Linked DNA regions of Lysinibacter sp. HNR. The protein of the gene in region 1 interacts with the protein of each later gene in a pairwise test. Links are inferred from orthologs where the notes say so. Each region holds a gene or a part of one and is shown in the gene's direction. Other genes may lie near its edges.

Region 1 (6,180 bases):
GTTTCTGCAAAGAAAAGCTTGGTGTTGGGGCGGATTGCTCGACGCCACTCGTCTGCATCATCCTGGTTCTCCACAAAAGTGGCCTCGATACCCAGCCGGGCAAGAGTGTATTTAAAAAGGTTGTAGGTACCACCGTAGATTGAACTGGAGGAGACGATGTGGTCACCCGCCCGGGCGATATTCAGAACCGCATAGGTTTCGGCGGCCTGCCCCGAAGCTACAAGCAGAGCCCCGCTGCCACCCTCAAGTGCGGTGACTCGCTCCTCCACGACGTTTTGTGTGGGGTTTTGAATGCGGGTGTAGATATTTCCCGCTTCGGCGAGCGCAAAGAGGTTCTTTGCGTGATCCGAGTCGTTAAAGACGTACGAGGTGGTCTGATAGATCGGTGTCGCCCGTGCATTGGTGGTGGGGTCGGGCTTTGCGCCGGAGTGTATCTGTTTGGTCTCAAAGTTCCAGTTGGGCTGATCGGTCATGTTCAGGTCCTTGCGGTAAATATTAGGTGGTGTTTCGTGTTGAGCTTATGTTTTCCCCTCGATCGTTGCAAAAGCTAAAGACACACGGGGTAATAAGGAAACAGTGCCGTTTTGCGCTAACGAGGTGGATGCTACTCCAAAATTTTGAACGATGGTGTGAAACGATAGATAGGGATACACGCAACTGAGCCCGGAAAGGAAGCTATGGAAGAGCATCGGAACACGATAACCGATGCCGCTTCCGCAACACCGTACGAGGTGCTGGGGGTTCTGGCCACGGCCTCAGCCGAGGAATTGCGGCGCGCCTATCGTGTGGCTCTCAGGACAACGCATCCGGATGTTGGGGGCTCGGCAGAACGGTTTCGCGCGGTTCAGGCGGCGTGGCGGCTGGTGGGGGACGAGCAGAGTCGCAGGGCTTACGATAGCGGTCTTGGCTTCGCTACGGAGCGTGCCGCGTCACGGGAGTCCGGCGGGGCGGAGGGGTTACGCGCACGCTCATTCGGTTTCCCCGCTGGGGAGGGTTACTTTCGATACACCTCGTGGATGCTTCGGTGGGCGGAAACGGAGGAGGGAAACCTGCTGGCCCGTCGCCTAGGGTATGAGCTTACCGAGGAGTCTGTCTATGAGTCGCAGGTGATCCGGTCGGCACCGCTGCGTGCGCGCCGCCTCTTCGCGAGCGCTCAGGCGGCCGAGGGCACCGCACAGGTGCTGTCCGCTTTGGGAATGGGATTTACCGTCTGGCACGACGTTGCCGCGGGTAGTGGCGTGATTGATCACGTGGTGTTGGGTCCTTCCGGTATTTTTGCGATGGACTCGCGGGACTGGGGGAGTGAGGTGCGGCTGGTGCGTGACGAGTTGCGGGGTGAGGGACTTGACGATAACGAAAGGGTTGTGGCGTCGCTTGCAAAAAACACGCGGCGTCTCGCCCGGGAGTTGGGGATAACGTTTACCGCTGTGGTTGTTGTGGTACCCGACTCGGCTCTGCCCGGTGTTGCCGCCGAAGCCACCCGGGGACTGAATCCCGCGGGGGTTGTGGTGCGGAAATCCGTGCTGCCTCAGCTCATGCGTGAGGGTTTGGGCGGTGTGGAGCGCACCGGCTTGAGCCGTTTGTACGAGTATCGTGCCCGGCTTCGACAGGGGATACGGCACACGCAGAGGTGAGACTGGTGCGTTTGTGGTGGTGCGCGCTTGGGGTTCCCGGTGGCGAATGTCCGGGAGCGGGTAGGGATACTATGGCGGCTCACGCGGGAAAACAAAGTCGGATGGCACGGGCAACAATAGTAAGGTGATCGGGTGAGCATTTTCTTGGTGGGTAGCAGCGAGATGAGAGAGTTCGGAGGTGCCTCCGACGCTGTCGCGGAGTTTGTGGGGGAGGCTGCGCAGGTTGCCGCCTTCCGGGAGCGGGCTCTGGGTCCCCGCATAGCCATGATTATCGTGCACGAGGGTGATGCCGAGAATCGGGTGCGGCACCTGGAGGGCATCCTTCGTCAAGCGGTGTCTGATGCGAAGTTGCCCGATGCCCGTTTCATCTCTGTTTTGGTCGCCGAGGGCGAGGCCGTAGCGGTTGACCTTTTAGAAGATGTTGATGCGGTTGTTGTGGCCGGAGGGCTCACTCCCGCGTACCGAAAGGCGCTTCATTCGGGGGTGGAACAGATACGTGCGCTGGTCTCCGACGGTGTACCGTACCTGGGATTTTCCGCCGGTGCCCAATTGGCTGCAGAGGCCGCGATGATTGGGGGCTGGCGAATCGGTGGTGTTCCCGTTGTGTCACAGCGTTTTGCGGAGGGTCTTGATGAGGTGAGCGTGGCTCAGGGCATCGGGCTGATCGATATTACGGTTGACGTTCACGCCGCGCAGTGGGGGACTCTCACCCGCCTGATTGCCTCGGTGGAAGCCGGTCTGATGGAGACGGGAATCGCGATTGATGAAAATACCGCGCTGGTGGTGGGTCAGGGTGCCCTGCGTGTTATCGGTGATGGTAGCGTGTGGCGTGTACAGCAGAGTGACAGGGGCGTTCTCGTCTCAAGCTTAGGAGTGTAGTCAATGCCCATGACGCTTCCCCAACTAGCGGATGCCGGATTTATTACGCCCGATTGGGCGCAGGCGCTCGAACCCGTTGGCTCACAGATTGCTGCTATGGGCGATTTTCTGCGTCGGGAGAGGGCGCAGGGGCGTGACTATCTTCCGGCGGGTGACAAGATTTTGCGGGCGTTTAGCTATCCGCTTTCCGAGGTGAAGGTTCTGATCGTGGGGCAGGATCCCTACCCCACGCCGGGACATCCGATCGGTCTTTCCTTTGCGGTGGATCGTCATGTGAGGCCGGTGCCGCGCAGCCTCAACAACATTTATCAAGAAATGCGAGATGACCTGGGGATTAGCACCCCCGCTCACGGCGACCTCACCGAGTGGAGTGAGTCCGGAGTGATGCTCCTCAACAGGGTTCTCACCGTGCAGCCGGGGCAGGCAGCCTCGCATCGCAAGAAGGGGTGGGAGGCCGTAACCGAGCACGCCATCCGTGTTCTGGTGCAGCGTAACCGGCCGCTTGTGGCGCTACTCTGGGGGCGGGATGCGGCCTCTCTTATCCCGATGCTGGGTAACACCCCAGTGATCGAGAGTGCCCACCCGTCGCCGTTATCCGCCTCGCGAGGGTTCTTCGGGTCCAAACCTTTTAGTCGGGTTAACGCCCATCTTGAGGCGTTGGGGGTGGACCCGGTGAACTGGGCGCTGAGTGACGATTAGGCCGGTGGCGGTGCCTAAGCGGGAGGGAATCTCTCGTTTTTTGGGCGAATCGCGAGGGGCCTGATCGGTGTATTGCCGATGATCTTGGCGTAGCGGAGCATTCCGAGCCCGGAGACCAGAAATGCAAGGATAACCGCAATAATCCAGTAGTTTTGCGCAAAGCCTGTATTCAAGAGAAAGCTTAGGATGACCGGCAGGAGACAGAGGGGTGCGCTGAGCCAGGTTTGCCAGGTTCTCCCCCACCGCAGGATGATGGCTCCCAGGAGAAGGCCGCTCACCCCCGCGCCGAGGAAGCCGGGGAATGTCATAAATCCCGTGATCAGGTAGGAACTCATCTGATCCGGGGAAATGTTGAGGGGCTGGTCGTTGAGATGCGGAACGATGCCCGACCTACTCGACACGAGCGCGACTTCGAGCGCAAGCAGTGTGAGCAGCGCGGCGGTGTTCACCAGGGTTGTAGTGGCGAGGGTCAAAAGAGTCGCCCTGATATAAGACTTGCGTGTGCCCCCTGCAACCAGGAGGGGCACAAAAGCTCGGATGCTCGTGATGAGGCTCAGAACAAGGGGAAACCAGACGGTTGCACTGCGGGTGAGGGAGACGAGCGAGTATTCACCGCTCAACTGATCGATGGACATAACCTCCAGAACAATGATGAGGAGGGCATAGGTAAGCCAGAACCCGGCGAGGAGTGGCCAGCTTGCGCCCAGTGTGAGGCGGCGGGCGACGCTCACGGGTGTTGGTGTTGGAGTGGAGTGTCGGGAGGTTGTGTTCACGGCTTCTCTCCCCGAGTTTTGGCCTGGTGGGTGCGCTGGTTCGTGGGAGTGGGCTGGTCAGTGAGACGGGTGATGATGCGAGAGAGCGGCACCGCTGTGCGGGTGAGTCCTATTCGCTTTGCGCGGATGCTCGTCTCAACGCTGATAGAGCCAAGAACGGTGACGGAGTATGAATCTCCCTTGTGCTGACGGGCCATGATGGCTTCCTGAGGAATCCGCTCGGTGATCTCGTTAACGGCGGTTCTTGACCCTACAAAGGTGCTTGCCCTTTCCCGTAGTGTGCCGATGTCTTCGCTGAGGAGTATGCGGTTTTTATGCAGGAGGGTAATGCTGGTGCAGAGCTGTTCGGCCCTGTTATCGAGGGCGCCCGCAAGTACAACGGTTCTGGGGTGCGCGGCGTAGTCCCGCTGAAGTTCGGTGTAGAAGAGGTCGCCTGTGGAGGTGTCCAGCCCCCGGTAAACCTCGTCGAAGAGAGTCACGGGTGCCCTGCTGGCAAGCCCGAGGAGGAGCGAGGCGGTAAAGCGCTGTTTGAGGGTCAGCCGCATCATCTTTTTGCGTGCGTCGATGCCAAAACTATCCATGAGCGCAAGCGCATAGTGTGAGTCAAATGAGGGGCGCAGCTGCGCCATGAGGCGAACACTGTCGAGCGTCCTTTTCTCGCGCACGAGATCTTCCGGGCCGCGTACCAGGTGAATGCGTGGGGCGAGACGTGAGCTATCAAAAGGGTCTTCCCCGTGAATCTTGACCTGCCCGTGCGTGGGGCGCTGAAACCCGGCCAGTACCGAGAGTAGCGTGCTCTTACCCGTTCCGGCGTGGCCAACAACTCCACAGATGGTATTTGGGCTGAGGTCGAGGGTGGCGTCGGTGAGCGCAATCTTGGTGCTGTACCGTGAGCCGTAGGTGACCCCGAGTGTGTGGGTCTGGATACTCAGGCCTGTCACGGATTCTCTTTCACGTACGCGGAAATCTGGACTCCTCAAGGATAGCGCAGCCTGGAGGCTGAAGATATGTCCGCTTCGCAGCTATTGCGAGGCGAACTTACTGGAGAAGATTCTTTGTGTATCTCACTAAAAAGGTTTCGTTGATTAGCTTGTATTTGTTTAGTGACAATGGTTATTATTTGAGTGTATATTGATATTGAGTATGGTTATCTATGTGACCTGAGGTAGCGCTGCCAATTCATTGCGGTCATTGCAAAAAAGACCGCGGTATCCCTTTTGGTAATAACGATAAGGAAGTCTTTAATGAGTGGTTACAAGCGCAAAATGGTTCTCGGTAGTTTGATTGTGGGCATCATAGCGTCCACAAGTATTTTTGGTGCGGCGCCGACGAGTGCAAAGGTTGGTGACTCTCAACCTCAGCCCGCTGAGGGTTTAATTTCGGCGCGAATGCCGGTGACCTCTGAGGGGCAGGACGGTCTTTCTGCGCATGAGTACAGCCCGGAAGAACTCGATCAGATGGGGGGTGATCCCCGTGTTCTTGAGTATTGGACTCCGGAACGTATGGACAGTGCTATACCGCTAGAGTCCCCGGTGAGTGTCGAGACCGTGGGCGAGGAAGCGAAAGTCCCAGAGAACGACTATGCTGCACCGAGGGCTTCTGACGGGGATGCGGCTATCGAGCCGCTTATCGGAAAGGCGGCGGTCAAGCCGGGAACAGCGCCCTCCGCGGACTTCTCACGGACAAACGGGAAAGTGTTCTTCAGGGACCCCAAGACTAAAAAAATTATTCTTGCTCGGCATCGGCTATGAACAGCCTCTCAAAGCGTCTTGTGGCCACTGCTGCGCACTGTGTGCACGGTGGTGCAGGGAGAGACTGGCATGAGAACTGGGCGTTTTTTCCTGGTTATCAGGGCCCTGGCACGGGCGATGACACCGCTCCCTACGGAGTCTATAACGGGGTATCTGCTCTGATCTTTGAGGAGTGGCTGAAAATGGAGGAGGGGGCTAGTAGATTGACACATTACGATGTGGCTTTTATGACAACTCATCTCAACCCTCACGGTTCTCGATTGGTGGATGAGGTCGGGGGACATGGACTGTGGAATGGCGGATCTTACCCATTTAATGCCACTGTGTTTGGATACCCTCAAAAGCTTGATAACGGTAATCGGATGCGCGTATGCAAAAAGGGCACCTATTTGACGTGGTCCTTCCTCGCATACTTTTATCCGACGGTTTACTGTAAAGGCTTTG
Region 2 (2,827 bases), 760 kb from region 1 along the record:
GGTGTGGAGTTTGCGATCGATCACTCTGTTATGGGGGTGGGAGGGCAGGTTGTTACCCTCCGTGGCTCTTCCGGTACCAGGTACGACAGCGTAATGTTGCCCCTGTACGGAGAGCACCAGGCTCAGAACGCCGCTGTTGCGCTGGCGGCCGTTGAGGCCTTTACCGGAAAACGTGTTTTAGCTGAAGAAGTGCTTGAGGAGGGCTATGGTCAGGTGACCATACCCGGCAGATTGCAGCTTGTGGGTGCAACCCCTCCCGTCTATATTGATGCGGCGCATAATCCTCACGGAGCCCGTGCCTTGGTTTCTGCCGTAAAATCTTTTTTTGCCTTTGACGAGGTGGCTCTTGTTTTTGGCTCTCTGAACGACAAAGATTCGGTTGGCGTTATTGCTGAGCTGAGCAAGATCAGCAATACGATCTTTGTTACTCAATCGTCGTCGAACCGTTCGCGTGCGACCGACGATCTTGCGCAGATCGTGCGCCTAGCTCTTCCCGAGGCGGAGATCATCCCTGAAGATAATCTCGGAGACGCGATTGAACAGGCCAGGGGGTGGGCCGAGCAGGGCGAGTCTCGTGGTGTTATTGTTGCGGGTTCTATTGTGCTGATCGGTGAGGTTATGACCTTCGCACGTGAGGGTGGATGGTCGTTACTATGACACAACCGGAATATCCTTCAGGAGGTAACTCTGAGACCCAAGGGGAGACGGCACCTTCCTCACCCGCAGCGCGCTCGGTTAAACGAAGCTTGGCATCGATTGCCCTGGGGTTTCAGTTGCTCATTATTTTTCTCGGAGGACTCACAGTTTTTGGTCTCTCCGCGGTAGAGCCTCGAGAGCTTGGCCTGTACGGGGGAGGAGTGCTGTGCCTGATCGCGATAGCGGCCATCGCTCTTTTGCGTTATCCGGTGGGGTACTGGCTCGGTTGGTTTGTGCAGGTTGCTCTCCTGCTTTCTGGGTTCCTTGTCCCGGTGATGTTTATCGTGGGCGGAATGTTTGCCGCTCTGTGGATCTATTGCATCTATATGGGAAATAAGCTTGATGAAAGAAACCGCCTCATCTAGGGGCACTATTTTGACACATCGCTCATGAAGATACACAAACAACTAAAGGAGAGAATGGATGCTGGTTGAAGAAACGCTCGTACTGGTCAAGCCCGACGGGGTGGCCCGCAACCTCACGGGCGAAATCTTGCGCCGAATTGAGGCAAAAGGGTACTCGCTTGTAGACATTCGTATGGTTCAGGCTGACCGTGAGCTGCTTAGTCAGCACTACGCTGAGCACGAAGGAAAACCTTTTTTCGAGCCCCTGATCGAATTTATGGAAAGCGGTCCAACGGTGGCTCTTCGTGTGGCTGGAAACCGTGTCATCGAAGGGTTTCGTGTCCTTGCTGGCACCACTGACCCAACAACAGCGGCACCGGGAACAATCCGTGGCGACCTGGGGCGTGATTGGGGAGCCAGGGTTCAGCAGAACCTGGTTCACGGTTCCGACTCTCCCGAGAGCGCTGCTCGAGAACTTACCCTGTGGTTTTCCTAGTCTCTACGAATAAAACTAAAAAGGGCTGGTGCGTTGCCGCAGGAAGCCGCACCAGCCCGAAGCGTGTCCTGGCTTAGAAAGCGCGGATCAGTTCTGTAACCCAGTCAAGGGTGACCTGCGCGATTACTGCAACTGTCAGGTAGCTGGCCAGTACAAGAACCCAACTCCATGAGTAGAGTGTTTCTGCTTTCTTACGCGCGCCTTCAGGTAGCCAGAGGTGGCCCTCTTTGGCCGTGTAGAGCAGGGTGTACCAGAAGAGGGGAATGGTCACGACCCACACCACCATGCACCAGGGGCAGAGCGTTCCCAGAACGTAAACGCTGGTGCTGATGAGCCAGATAACAAAGCTGATGGCAAAAGTGACCCCAAGGAGATACAATCTCCAGAACCAGTGAGCAAACTGTGCTCCCGCAAGGATCGAAACTCCAACGACAAGGGGGGCGACAAACATGGTGACCCCGAGAATTGGGTTTGGAAACCCAAATGTGGATCCCTGAGCCGAAGCCATATTTGGCCCGCAGGACACGAGGACGCTGAAGTCACACATTGGGGTATAGGTGGGGTCAATAAGGGTCTTTATGCGCTCGTTTAGGAGTTCAAAAGACGCAAACCATCCAACGACTCCGGCAACTATTGTGAGCAGCGCAAAGCCAAGGGAACGCCGGGTTCTGATCATATAAATAATTCTATACCGTGTATCCCTCTCGAAAACGCGAGCTTGATATCTCATTTCGTGGCATAATGGATGTAATGGCTTATAGCTACTAAGCGGCTTAGGCGTTGTTTAAAAGCTTTGCGACAGGAAAATCTGTCCATTTCATATAGACCATGAGGGTCTGGGCGCGATGCAGAAAATTATCTGATCGTGCTACACAAGAGTTAGTGGCGTGCTGAATTAGCATCCCACGTTAAGTGGCTGAAGCCCCGAATATATTGGGGTTTGGCGGAGGAGTGCACCGTAAAAATGGTGGAAAAAGATATAGATAATAAGCATCTCAATAATACGGCAGGCGGTACCCCGGCCATTGATTCAGTTTTTAGCGGCTCGGGGGATGACATTTCGCTTGGATTGCTAGTGAATACAACCTCCGAAAAAACTGAGAGTCCAGAATCAAGCCAGATAGAGGGGGACACCTCCGTACAAGGTTCTGAATCTCAGGGTTCTCTCAGCGCAGGATCTGCCGCGTCGGAATCAAAAACGCCGGAGACGCAGATCGTTGCGGCTTCAACGCCCCCCGCACCCGTGGAACTCACCCCCGCAGAACGATTTCTCGCTACGCGGGTGCTTACC

Evidence for each region.
Region 2: the proteins of FrondiHNR_RS10775 (region 1) and ndk interact in binary tests that used the Escherichia coli proteins (3 or more experiments, as listed by UniProt). The link is inferred for Lysinibacter sp. HNR from one-to-one orthologs.

Annotation. Positions count from the first base shown.
Region 1 is NZ_CP121684.1:2,350,883-2,357,062, reverse strand. What follows is about bases 1,621-4,364. They hold FrondiHNR_RS10775 (uracil-DNA glycosylase), read left to right. Parts: upstream 1,621-2,516; coding sequence 2,517-3,212; downstream 3,213-4,364. Other genes in these bases: FrondiHNR_RS10765 (ATP-binding cassette domain-containing protein), read right to left, coding at 3,982-4,364; FrondiHNR_RS10770 (hypothetical protein), read right to left, coding at 3,227-3,985; FrondiHNR_RS10780 (Type 1 glutamine amidotransferase-like domain-containing protein), read left to right, coding at 1,767-2,513; FrondiHNR_RS10785 (DnaJ domain-containing protein), read left to right, coding at 1,621-1,634. In the rest of the region: FrondiHNR_RS10790 (bifunctional o-acetylhomoserine/o-acetylserine sulfhydrylase), read right to left, coding at 1-473; more of FrondiHNR_RS10785, read left to right, coding at 678-1,620; more of FrondiHNR_RS10765, read right to left, coding at 4,365-4,926; FrondiHNR_RS10760 (hypothetical protein), read left to right, coding at 5,230-5,736; FrondiHNR_RS10755 (hypothetical protein), read left to right, coding at 5,733-6,180. UniProt on the Escherichia coli protein: Excises uracil residues from the DNA which can arise as a result of misincorporation of dUMP residues by DNA polymerase or due to deamination of cytosine.
Region 2 is NZ_CP121684.1:1,591,687-1,594,513, reverse strand. It holds ndk (nucleoside-diphosphate kinase), read left to right. Parts: upstream 1-1,119; coding sequence 1,120-1,536; downstream 1,537-2,827. Other genes in the region: FrondiHNR_RS07195 (Rne/Rng family ribonuclease), read left to right, coding at 2,501-2,827; FrondiHNR_RS07200 (vitamin K epoxide reductase family protein), read right to left, coding at 1,610-2,212; FrondiHNR_RS07210 (DUF4233 domain-containing protein), read left to right, coding at 654-1,061; FrondiHNR_RS07215 (folylpolyglutamate synthase/dihydrofolate synthase family protein), read left to right, coding at 1-657. UniProt on the Escherichia coli protein: Major role in the synthesis of nucleoside triphosphates other than ATP. The ATP gamma phosphate is transferred to the NDP beta phosphate via a ping-pong mechanism, using a phosphorylated active-site intermediate.